One region of the Shewanella rhizosphaerae genome, then DNA from elsewhere that is predicted to be linked to it. Evidence: predicted binding sites of a transcription regulator. Region 1 holds the regulator's gene; each other region holds the start of a gene.
The links. Region 1 encodes sigma-54, which starts transcription at its own class of promoters, with help from an activator protein. Its sites were predicted from a motif close to GTTGGCACGNNNNTNGNNT; they were not measured.
Positions count from the first base shown of each region.

Region 2: K0I63_RS00255 (formate dehydrogenase accessory sulfurtransferase FdhD) is a predicted target of sigma-54. The motif match lies at 1,449-1,467, and genes of this name have one in related genera.
Region 3: K0I63_RS02185 (TorF family putative porin) is a predicted target of sigma-54. The motif match lies at 2,660-2,678, and genes of this name have one in related genera.

Region 1 covers NZ_CP080420.1:3,947,635-3,951,763, reverse strand. Annotated here, with positions in the region: gene rapZ (RNase adapter RapZ) at 1-322, opposite strand, end outside; gene ptsN (PTS IIA-like nitrogen regulatory protein PtsN) at 319-762, opposite strand; gene hpf (ribosome hibernation promoting factor) at 765-1,052, opposite strand; gene K0I63_RS17095 (RNA polymerase factor sigma-54) at 1,083-2,570, opposite strand; gene lptB (LPS export ABC transporter ATP-binding protein) at 2,705-3,436, opposite strand; gene lptA (lipopolysaccharide transport periplasmic protein LptA) at 3,433-3,978, opposite strand; gene lptC (LPS export ABC transporter periplasmic protein LptC) at 3,965-4,129, opposite strand, start outside.
Region 2 covers NZ_CP080420.1:62,288-66,416, reverse strand. Annotated here, with positions in the region: gene K0I63_RS00265 (DUF3306 domain-containing protein) at 157-738, opposite strand; gene K0I63_RS00260 (DUF3305 domain-containing protein) at 738-1,208, opposite strand; gene K0I63_RS00255 (formate dehydrogenase accessory sulfurtransferase FdhD) at 1,504-2,349, shown strand; gene K0I63_RS00250 (substrate-binding domain-containing protein) at 2,373-3,278, shown strand; gene K0I63_RS00245 (putative nucleotidyltransferase substrate binding domain-containing protein) at 3,373-4,129, shown strand, end outside.
Region 3 covers NZ_CP080420.1:473,715-477,843, forward strand. Annotated here, with positions in the region: gene K0I63_RS02170 (ABC transporter ATP-binding protein) at 1-206, opposite strand, end outside; gene K0I63_RS02175 (HlyD family secretion protein) at 206-1,159, opposite strand; gene K0I63_RS02180 (hypothetical protein) at 1,390-1,563, opposite strand; gene K0I63_RS02185 (TorF family putative porin) at 1,892-2,584, opposite strand; gene K0I63_RS02190 (HU family DNA-binding protein) at 2,824-3,096, opposite strand; gene K0I63_RS02195 (hypothetical protein) at 3,351-3,761, opposite strand; gene K0I63_RS02200 (DUF4240 domain-containing protein) at 4,027-4,129, shown strand, end outside.

The DNA.
Region 1 (4,129 bases):
AGCGTGACAGCGGATGTAGTCTGCGGGTCTCGCTATAGCGCTTGAGCAGCACATTGTCGCTGGAGTTCAGGAAGAAGCTTAAGATTTCGGTATCTTTGGGGAGCTTGGCCAGCTGCTTTTCCAGCTGGATCTCTTCGCTGGGCATGTTGCGCACATCGACGCTGATGGCCACGAGATCGCTGCGTCCCTTGAGCTGCTCAAGCAGGGACTCCATCATCTGCAAGGGCAGATTGTCGACACAGTAGTAGCCTAGATCTTCTAGGACCCTGAGTGCGACGGATTTTCCCGATCCTGAGCGTCCGGATACCAAAACCAATTTCATTGGGTGATCACCTGATAGAGTTCGGATTCATCTTGGGTCTTTCTTAGCTGCTTCATGATCGCCTTATCATTGAGCTTCTCGGCCATAGCGGCCAGGGTGCTAAGATGTTGCTCGCATTGATCTGCGGGCACCAATAACGCAAAAAGGATATCGACGGGCTGATTGTCAATGGCATCGAATGCGATTGGTTCAGCACATTTCACCAGTACGGCCACGGGTTGATCTATGTTAGTCAGCCGTCCGTGAGGAATCGCGATACCATTGCCTATACCTGTGCTGCCCATTTTCTCTCGAGCCAGAAGGCTTTCAAATATTTCTTGAGAGGAGAGGGTGGGGTACTGGACAGCGGCTAAGTCGCTGATAAGCTCCAGTACCTTTTTCTTACTGCCCGGAGTGGCGCAGGTGGTGCACTCCGGCCGCAGGATGGTACTCAGTTCCATCGTTAATGTTTAGTAAGCTTCTCTTTGTGTTTAATGACCTGACGATCGAGTTTGTCAATCAGGGAGTCTATCGCGGCATACATGTCCGCATGTTCGGATGTTGCGAACACTTCTCCGCCACGGAGATGTAACTTTGCCTCAACCTTCTGTTGCAACTTTTCGACATTTAATACAACGTGCACATTATTGATCTGATCGAAATGACGTTCAAGCTTTGTGAATTTCTCTTCGATGTAGCTTCGTAGAGATTGGGTGATCTCGATATGGTGCCCAGTCAGGTTTATTTGCATAAAGATAGTCCTCCAGTTTCCAGGTTTGTTTTATAAGCTCTTGCGCTGATTTGAGGGAGGTATAAGCATTGCCTCGCGATACTTGGCAATGGTGCGTCTAGCCACCTTAATCCCCTGTTCGGCCAAGAGTTGAGCCATCTTGCTGTCGCTCAATGGCTTTTTCTGGTTTTCCGCAGCAACCAGCTTCTTAATGAAGGCACGTATTGCTGTTGAAGAGCACTCTCCGCCATCGTCGGTACCGACGTGACTGGAGAAGAAGTATTTAAGCTCGAAGATCCCTCTCGGGGTATGCATATATTTTTGCGTGGTCACACGTGAGATGGTGGATTCATGCATCTCCACCGCCTCGGCGATGTCGTTCAGTACCATGGGCTTCATCGCCTCTTCGCCAAATTCGAAGAAACCTTGCTGGAAGTCGACGATACAGTTGGTCACCTTGAGCAGGGTCTCGTTGCGACTCTCAAGGCTCTTGAGGAACCATTTAGCTTCCTGCAGGTGGCCGCGAATAAACTGGCCATCCGCCTGACTCTTAGTGCTGCGGGCCATGGCGGCATACTGCTGGTTGACGTTGATCTTGGGCATGCTGTCAGGGTTGAGCTCGACTACCCAGCGTCCCTTCTTCTTGGTGACGGTCACATCCGGGATCACGTATTCATCGCGGCTGGCGGTGATGGCGAGACCGGGACGGGGATTCAGGGTCTGAATAAGGGCGATGGCATCCCTCAGCTCATTTTCCTTGAGCTTGGTTTTGCGCATCAGCAGACGGAAGTCGCGTCCGGCGATGAGATCCAGGTGCTCCTTGATCAGCATGCGGGCGTTGGCGATGTGCGGGGTATCGTCGCTGTATTGGGCTAGCTGAATGGTCAGACATTCGCTGAGATCACGGGCCGCCACGCCAATAGGGTCGAAGTGTTGTACTCGCTTGAGTACCGCCTCGACCTCGTCGAGTTCGATCTCAGGGTCGCCCATGGCCTCGAGAATATCTTCACAGGTCTGGGTCAGGTAACCGCGCTCGTCGATGGCATCGATGATGGCGGTGGCGATGGCCAGATCGTTATCGGAAAAAGGGGTCAGGTTCTTCTGCCATTCCAGGTGTTCGTAAAGACCTTCGCTGGTCTCGCCCTGAAAAGGCATGTCGTCGTCGCGCATGGCGCCCGAGCTTGAGTTTGGCGAGGCGGTGTAGACCTCATCCCAGGTGGTATCCACCGGCAGCTCGTCTGGCATAGAGTCTTGAGTCAGGGCATCAGAGGTCTCGACCCCTGAGTTATCCTGGCTCGAATCCAGCTCTATCTTGTCGTCGTACTTGTTGTCGAAGCTGTCGCCGACGCTATCGTCTTGCAGCTCGATGCTGGCGCTCTCCTGCTCTTCATCCAACTCCAGTAGCGGGTTGGATTCTAATGCCTGCTGGATCTCCTGCTGCAACTCTAATGACGACAACTGCAACAGACGTATGGCCTGTTGTAGCTGGGGCGTCATGGTGAGATGCTGACCCATTTTGAGCTGAAGTGACGCTTTCATCGTACTGCTATTCCCTTGTTTCTAATTATAAAATGAGAAAGCTCTGGCTATATGTGCCGGACAAATATATCGGATAGTGCCTAAGGCCACAATTAACGCGTGGTTTTTCCTCTGTGGCCCCATTATAAGATTAACTATAGCTTGAATTGTTCACCTAAGTACACTGCTCGTACTTGCTGGTTGTCTAAGATTTCGGCGGGTGTGCCCTCGGCGATCAGATTACCATGGCTGACGATATAGGCTTTCTCGCAGACGTCTAATGTTTCGCGCACGTTGTGGTCGGTGATCAACACCCCCAGGCCGCGATTCTTGAGCTGTTCGATGATCTTCTTGATGTCGATAACCGAGATGGGATCGACCCCGGCGAACGGCTCGTCGAGAAGTATAAACTTAGGGTTGGCAGCAAGCGCCCTGGCGATCTCCACCCGGCGACGTTCACCGCCCGAGAGCGCCATGCCGTGGCTGTCACGGATATGGGTGATGTGAAACTCTTCCAGCAGGTGTTCCAGCTCCTCTTCGCGGCCATCGTTATTAAGATCGCTGCGGGTCTGGAGCACGGCCATGATGTTGTCTCGCACCGAGAGCTTACGGAAGATGCTGGCTTCCTGGGGCAGGTAGCCTATGCCTTTGCGGGCGCGCAGGTGCATGGGGTCTAGCGTCAGGTCGTCATCGTCGATAAAGATGCGGCCCTTGTCGCTCTGTACCAGGCCGACGACCATGTAAAAGGTGGTGGTCTTGCCGGCGCCGTTTGGCCCCAGCAGGCCGACGATCTGCCCGGTCTTGACCGTGAGGCTCACGTCTTGGACAACGGCACGACTCTTATAGCTCTTGGCGAGGTTCTCCGCCTTCAAGATCAGGTCTGTCATTGTTTTTCCTGTTCTGGTTTCTTCTCGGGCTTCTGCTCTGGCTGGATCTGTTCCTGATAGTTTTCAGGCTGAATGATGGTGATCACTCTGTCTTTGCCTGTGCTCTCGGCGATCAGCTGTTGCTGCTCTATGTTGTAGCGGATCTGCGAACCCGTGACCTGGCTGCCTTCCTGTTCCAGGGTGGCGTCGCCGATCAGTGTCAGGGTGCGGCTGGAAAGCTCGTAACGTATCTCCTTGGCGCTGGCCGAGGCGGGACGGCCATCTTCCATCACCTGAGAGTAAGTGGCCGGGTTGCCGGTGGCGATCAGTATCTTGCCGCTGTTCTTCTCTTTGCTGAAGGCGCGTAGTTCACTGGCCAATATCTTGATTGAGCCTTGGGTGACCTCGACCGGACCGTGGAAGATGATCTGGTTGTTCTTAATGTCGGCTTCCTGGCTGGCGGCAGAGATCTTAACCTCTTGCAGCAGGTCGTTTACCTTGGCATGGGCGCCAATACTGACCAGGGGCAGCAGGCCTGCAAGAATAAGGCTATTTAGTTTCATATGTTCCTTCTACCTGACTCGTCAGTTTTATATTTTGGGCGTTGAGATCGGCATATAGGCCTTCCCCCGTGATGAGGAAATCACGCCCTGTGATCCGAATGCTTCTGTCGGATGTCATAATCATAGTATTGAGATCCAGCTCCAGATAGGT
Region 2 (4,129 bases), 690 kb from region 1:
TGCTGTATCAGCCGGGTGGCTGTTGTGCTCTGACGGCATGCGCTTGTTGCGCCAGCTTCACCCTGAGTTCAACGATTATCTAACTCGTTGTTAATTGTCGTTAATACAGCAATTCACGTACCAAATTTATGGATTTAAAAGCACTCTAAACTTACCTTAAACAACAGGAGGCTTGGTTGAGGCCTGTATTTCTGGTTCATTTTGGGACACCCCGTCGGATGCCCTGTCCAAATTGTCCTCGACCTGCGTCCCAGCGTTTTCCTGCTGTGCCAGCTGGGTTTCCGCCATCTCGGTAGCCGCCTCGTCATCCTTGGTCAGATGCCTGAAGACCTTCTTAGCTAACTCGGCCGATACCTCGGCGGTCAGCTTGGGCTGATCTGTGTAGTCCAGGGCATATTCCAGCAGGCCATCGATCTCGTGATAGTGTGGCTGCTTCCACAGGGCCCTCAGGGCCGCCGTCTTGGCATCAGGATCGACGTTGTCGGCCATGAAACTGGCGAAGCTGCCGCCCACCTCTATCTTCTCGGGATCCGGCAGGTCCTCGGCGGTCAGTATCTTCTTCTCTTCGGGAGCGACTTGGTCGCTAGCTTCGACACCGTCCGTGCCTTCGGCCTCAACCGATGGCTCGACCGGCGTTTCCAGGGCCTGTTCGCCCAGACGCGCCGCCTCTTCCTCGGCCTGCACCTGTTGGCGACGCTGGGTCCAGCGTGCGAAGAGTCCGCTTGGCTTATCACTCATCAGGACACTAGCCCCCTATCCGGATTGGTACTCGGCCCCTCGTTCTTACGGCGATTGACATGCTTGCGCCTATGGGCGCAGATCTCCACCTCGCCGTGGCGGGTGATAAAGGCCTCTATCCAGCAGGCGATTGCCTTGGGCATGGGGAAGTTCAGCACTGGGGTGTCGCCCTCGAGGCAACCGGCTGCGACATTTTGGTCGGCCGAGATATAGGCGGGCACCCAGGTGCCATCTTCCAGCTCGTCGCACACCACGTAGAGCATGGCATTGTCCATATCCAGGTTGATGCGATAGCTGCCGCGCTCATCTTTGTAGAGTTCAAGCATCACTATGTGGGCCCCGGCTGGTGCGGGCTGGGTGGCGGGAACTATCTGATCCAATTCCCAACTTTCAGCGGTCCAGCGCCCCATCTGTTTCTCCACCTTTTTCAGTGAGACATACATGGGCCATTGACTTTCGGTATGTTGCATTGCGTCTCCGTTTTGCCTAGCAGGCCGGCGTATTGCTGATTCGCCGGGCATTGGGTTAGCGATAGACCTAACAAAGCAATTTACATGCCACCGCTAGAAGGGGAATAGTTTGAACTGGATCATCAAATCCCTAACAAGCGTAGGACAATTTGTCCTAAAAGCCATTTTGGCCGGGACAGAAAAGGGCGACATCGCACAAAGTCGACGCCTGGATCACGCATTTACACTCGAAATCCTTGCGTGGGAACGATACTTGCTATGCTCAGTGCGCCCCCAATGCAACAAGATGAGAGCAATGACAAGTTTCAATCACCCCACACTGGTCAAGACCCAAGCCGATGCCCCACTCACCATGGCGGTGAAAGCCATCAACGAGCAGGGCGAAGTGGTCGACAAATATATCGCCTGCGAGCGCCCCCTCACCCTCTACCTGAACTGGCGCCCCATAGTGACCCTGATGACACTGGGTGCCCGTCCTGAGGCGCTGGCACTGGGCTATTTGAAGAACCAGGGCTTCATCAGCGACGTCCATCAGCTCGAGTCTGTGATTGTGGATTGGGAGGTCAACTCGGCGGCGGTGATCACCAGGGAGTCGACGGCGCACCTGGAGGAAAAACTGGCGGAGAAGACGGTCACCACAGGTTGCGGCCAAGGCACTGTCTATGGCGGCTTCATGGATGGCGTCGAAGATATTCGCCTGCCCACACCGCAACTGAAACAGAGCATGCTCTACAGCCTGCTTAACAACATTAGCGCCTACAACGAGACCTATAAGAATGCCGGTGCCGTACACGGCTGTGGCCTGTGCGAGGGCGATCAGATCATCGGCTTCGTCGAAGATGTCGGCCGTCACAACGCGGTCGACACCCTAGCTGGCGAGATGTGGCTCAAGCAGCAGGGCGGTGGCAACAAGCTGTTTTACACCACGGGGCGACTCACCTCAGAGATGGTGATCAAGGTGGCCAAGATGGGTATTCCCGTCCTGCTGTCGCGCAGCGGTGCCACCCAGATGGGGCTGGAACTGGCCCAGAAGCTGGGGATCACCATGATCGCCCGTGCCAAGGGGCGCCACTTCCTCGTCTATCATGGTGCGGAAAATATCGAATTTGATGCCACACCGCCGAAACGTAACCTAGGTTAACGGCGAAGGTTAAAGGATTACCCATGACTGAACCCAGCGAACTGGTCTACATGAGCGCCAAACAGGTCGCCGAATATCTCGACCTGAACGAGAAGAAGGTCTACTCCATGGCCAACGACCGCATATTGCCGGCCACTAAAGTGACGGGTAAGTGGCTGTTCCCCAAGATTTTGATCGACCGTTGGGTCATGGACTCCTGCCATAGCGGCATGCTGTCTGATCGCATGCATATCACCGGAAGCGACGATCCCCTGCTCTCCATGTTGGTGGCCCGTCTCATGTCAAAGATAGGCAAGAGCGACTTGATTAGCTACAGCTCAACCGGCTCCCGCATGGGGCTGGATCTCCTGTCGCGCGGCTACGCCGACGTCTGTACCCTGCACTGGGGCAATGTGGAGGAGCGCAACATACGTCACCCGGCATTGCTCAAGGGTTACCCCAACCACCAGCAGTGGGTGATGGTACACGGCTACACCCGCCAGCAGGGGCTGATGATGCGCAGCGAGATGCACCACAGATGCCAGGAAGAGGAGAAAGTGATCGGCCTGCCCTGGCGATGGGTCGGCCGCCAGGCTGGCGCAGGTAGTCAGCAACATCTGGAACACTGGCTGATCAAGCAGGGGGCCAGCATAGAGCAGCTCAATCCGCAGATCACCGCCTATAGCGAGCGTGAGCTGGCGGGCTTCATCGCCCGCAACGAGGCCGATATCGGCTTCGGCTGTCAGTCGGTGGCGCTGGAGAGCGGCCTGAGCTTCGTGCCTCTGGTGACCGAGTCCTTCGACTTCGTGATGCCCCAGGGGATCTACTTCCGTCGTCAGCTCCAGGCCCTGTTCGAGATGCTCGGCAGCACCCAGACCCGCCAGCTGGCGGCTCAGCTGGGCGGCTACGATCTCAGCCAATGTGGCCAGATGTTGTGGACGGCCCACTAAGCTAGGGATCTTTTTAGGCCAGGCGCCACACATAGCCTGGTCTATGGGGTAGTATGTTAGTCATGACAGGAGAACATCAGCCACAGGCAGATCTATGGAAGCAGAGTTAAACGAGATCCAAAACTTCTTAAGCCAATATCCCCCGTTTAACGCCCTGCCCGACGAGGTGGTCGCCATGGTGAGCCACCATGTGGAGATCGCCTACTACCGCCAAGACACCCCCATCATCCACTTCGGCGATCAGATCCATGACCTCTACATGGTGCGCAGCGGCGTGGTGGAGGTCTATCGCCGCAAGGGCGAACTCTATAACCGCCTGGACAGCGGCGATCTCTTCGGCCAGATGGGCCTGCTGACCAACAACAAGGTACGTTTCCCGGTCAAGGCGATCGAGGACACCCTGGTCTATTGCATCCCTGAGGCGATCTTCCAGCAGCTGTACGATCAGTACGACACCTTCGCCGACTTCGTCGAGGTCGAGGACAGTGCCCGCCTACGCCAAACGGTATCTAACACCAGCGAACAGAACGACCTGACCACCTCTAAGGTGAAGACACTGCTCACCCGCGACGCCCCTGTGATCCACAAGGGCGAAAGCATACAGCAGGCCGCCATCATGATGGCCCAGGAGAATGTCTCCGCCCTCCTGGTGATCGACCCAGATGCCCTGGAGGATGAAGACGGCGACACCAGCCCTCTGCTGGGGATCATCACAGACAGGGATCTCTGCACCCGAGTCGTGGCCGAGGGGATAGACCCGGCCACCGAGCTGGCCAGCGTGGTGAGCACAGAAGTGATCACCTTAGACCATAACGCCTATGTCTATGAGGCCATGCTCACCATGCTGCGTT
Region 3 (4,129 bases), 1.1 Mb from region 1:
CCGAGCACGGAGATCTCGCCCCGGGTCGGGGTCAGAAGGCCTGTGAGCATGCGTATTGTGGTGGACTTGCCGCAGCCATTGGGGCCGAGAAAGCCGTAGATGTGGCCCTTCTGCACCTGTAGATCCAGCTCGGCCACCGCCAAGAGATCGCCAAATTGCTTATCGACGCCGCGGGCATCTATGGCCAGATCCGCATTTGGTTGCATCAGGGCAGCTCCACCTGGGCGGGGATCCCCGTGGGCAGGCGCTGGGCCGCGTCGTCGAGATCGAATTCCGCCAGATAGACGAGGCGAGACCTGTCCTGCTGATTCAAGGCGTAATAGGGGGTGAAGGCCGGCTCCTTGCTGAGCCAGCGCAGTGTGCCGCTGAAGGGCTGCTCTTGACCGTCGACATGCACCTTGAGCTGTATTCCTATGGTGAGCTTGGCCATGGCGGGGGCGGGAATATAGACCCTAGCATAGGCGGCCTTGTCGGCCTGAATCGCCACTACCACGGCGTTGGCGGGCACCCGCTCCCCCAGGTTAAAAGGCAGGCTGTCGAGGCGGCCGCTGCGGGTCGCCGTGATGCTGAGGTCATCCAGCAGTTGCCGCGCCAGATCCAGCTCGGCCGCGGCGGCATCCAGGGCGGCCTGGGCCTGCTGAATATCTTCCTGGCGCACGCCGACAATAAGCTTGCTCAGGGCCTCATTGGCGGCGCTGTGTTCGGCTATGGTCTGATCCCGGCTGGCAACGGCCTGATCCAGATCTTGCTGACTCACCAGATTTTGCCGCTTGAGCTTGTCTATGCGTCGATAGGTCTTTTCCGCTTGCACCATGGCGGCGGTGGCGCGCTCCAGATTAGCCTGGGCACTGGCGATATCCTCGGGGCGCTCACCATTGGTGAGTCTGAGCAGATAGGCCTGGGCCTTCTGCCACTGGGCCTGGGCGTTGGCGACACGAGCGGTTTGTTTGCGGGTGTCGAACTGTAGCAGCAACTCTCCTTCGGTGACCTGGCTGCCCTCGCGTTTGGGCAGTGCCGTGATGATCTCTGAGGTGGTGGCGCGCAGGAGTACCCGGTCGCGTTCCAGTGTGCCCAAGGCCTGGGGAGGTTCGGCGCCCTGACAGCCGCTAAGCAGCAGGAGCAGCGGGGCGAGAAGGCGTAAGGATTTACTCAGCGTCATGGTGACCTCTTGTAGACAAACCGCTTGGAAGAATTATGACTATCAATAAGTTATGTGCTGAATTTAATCTTACACCAATTTAACCTGGGTAGAAGGGGAATCTTTGAGCCCTGAGTTTGAGTGCTATATCCTTGATGTACTCAAGGCTTATACTCAACGTCGAGAGCAAACGCCTGCATGGAGCCTGGCCCCATGCAGTGGTCGCGCGAAGGAGGCAAAGGAGTCTGGGGTTAGTAGAAATCTCCCCCCATGGCGCGTTTAAGTGCCGCCTCTTCGAGTAACTCTTCTAGGCGACGTTTGACTTCGCGTCTGTGTTGCAGCTCACAGGCGGCCTTAGGGTTTTTGGGTGCTGTGATCGCTTCGATTTCAGCATCGTTCGGAATAACATCGAGTAACTGAGCCATAGTGAAATCCTCGTCAAATAAAGTGCTTGTGCACTCATTTGGTGCCGCTTAGCACTGAGCCGCTTTAACATAAAGTTAACTGAGTCAAAGCGTTAGCTAGTTTAGCGTCCTAAGGCGTGAGCACATTAGCGAGCGCTAATGAGAAAAATAGCAGGGGATTTTCGATTTTTGTTTGATCGAGTTAACACTATTGTATTTGTCGTTGATTTAGACAAAATGTGAGCGAATATACGGGGTGGGTGTTTTTAATCAACTGTTTTTAATTGAAATATTTTTAGAGTAATAGTGAGTTGCCAGCTAATTTAGTGGCAACTCATTTAAATTTAGATCACAAATCGAAACTATAGCTGTAGCCAACGACCACTTTCGGATCGTCACCCTCGAGGTCGGTATCGCTGACCAGGAAGGAGATGGTGCCGAAGTCGGTTTCCTTATCCAGAGACAAAGAGTAGTCGGCATAGTTGTCGGTATCGAACCAGGCGTTGACGACATCACCACTGGAGTAGCCATAGTGGGCCGAGATAGACAGTGTCTCCGACAGTGGGAAGCTGACGCCTGCGTTGATATAGCTGAGATCTTTCTCATCGAAAGGATCCGATGCCACGTCGCTGCCGGCATTGACCACCTTTGAATAGCCGATGCTGAACCACTTCCAGCTCAGGGCCAGGGTGACTTCACCGAAGTCTATGCTCGAATCGCTGTCTGGGTAGGCGTAGTAGAGATAGCTGATGTCATACCCAAAGTCTTCCCCTATGCTGCCGGCATAGCCGCCGTAGAAGTCGATCTCATAGCTGGTGTCGTCGCCGAAATCCACATTAGACGCCCAGGTTCCGAGGTAGAGACCGCTGTCGTGTTCGAAGTCTATGCCGCCTTGAACCGCGGGCGCATCTCCCGTCTGTGTGGCGCCGCGCCACAAGTAGTTGGAGGTTGCGCCTATGTTGCCCGTGACGCTAGCGCTGGCCGGTAGGGCAACCATCAAGGTGCCCGCGAGTAGGCTTAGGGTTCGCAATGCTTGTTTCATACTCATTCCTTCTTATTGGTCTATGGGAGCGGCCCTGCCTGTTGTTATGAGTATTGTCAGGCCGCGTACAAGCTATAGCGAAGAGCGTGCCAAATATTTATCTGTTATTTTTCAGGTGTTTATTTTATTTGCATCAGAAGTAGGCAACGAATTGGTTAAAAATGAGGCAGAGGATGCACTAGGAGGGTGCATAAAAAAACCTCCATGGAGGAGGTTTTTTCGACGGATTAAATACCGATTTAGTTTACGCTGTCTTTTAGCGTCTTACCGGCTTTAAACTTAGGTACTACAGCCGCTGGGATCTGAATTTCTTTGCCCGTCTGTGGGTTGCGGCCTGTACGTGCTGCACGGCTAGTGGTCTCGAAAGAACCAAAACCTACAATAGAGATTTTTTCGCCGTTCTTCATCGCTTCCGCTACCGTTTCTTCGAAAGACTTTAAGGCGCGAGCAGCTTCAGCTTTAGTGAGTTCAGCGCTTTCCGCTATTTTTGCAACAAGTTCAGTTTTATTCATTTGGATAGTCTCTTCTTTCCGTAGATTTAGTAATACCAATTACATTAGATACTTGCAATTGCTGGACTTAACATGCCACAAGCATCCCTATAATGAAAGCGGTTTTATGCGCTCAAAGGGTGCTTTCAGTCAAATTCAGTAAAAATTTAACCCTGTGACAGAGGAAAGCGGTTTGGATTTGACTGAATTGGCACGAAGGCCTGTCAGATAAGAGCTGGGGAGGAGATGGGATGTAAACCTCCCCGATAGAGGGATTAGGCCTTGGTCTGGTCGCTGGTTTGAGCCGCCTGCGGCAGATACTGTTTCAGTCCCTTGGAGAAGGCCATATACCACTGGAAACTCAGTAGAGCGGTGACGACTAGGGCGATGGCCCAGATGGGCAGCTCCTGACCACGCACCACTACCTTAACGTCCTCCGGGGTGATCTGATAGGCGATCACCGCCGTGGCGCCCAGCGCCGTGAAGCCCAGGGTCTGTATGCCAATGTAGATCTTCAGCACCAGGCTTGCCCAGCTGGTGCGGGCGATGAGGCCGATGAGCACAGGGATCACGCCCAGGGTAAAGAGATCTAGGGTCTGGCTGTCCAGGGCGCGCCAACCAGCGAGGATGGCGATAACAATATAGAGGGCGATCAGTAGCAGTATGCTGGGACTTGGTCGGTTCATCTTGGCTCTTGGGTGAATGATTTGCCCCGCAGTGTAGAAAAATGGCGCGATTTAGTCCAACGCTTTGCTTAAATGTCTAATGCTTTACCTAAATGTCTATTGCTTTGGCTAAATTGCAAAGGTCATGCTGCCAGCTGGGCAGGCTTAGGGTAAGATGTGGCCTCTGTTTGGCCTGTCGCTTGATAAAAATGAGTCATGATATGCAGGCCAGGAGTATATATGAAGGTTATCGTTAACCATGAACCGCGTTTGGTATGAGAAGAGCATGAACGAGAATGAATTTTGGCAGTTAGTCACCCGCAGCAAGCCTGAGCAAGATCAGGAGAGCCTGGCGGCGGAGCTTAAGGCGAAGCTGAACGAACTCGACA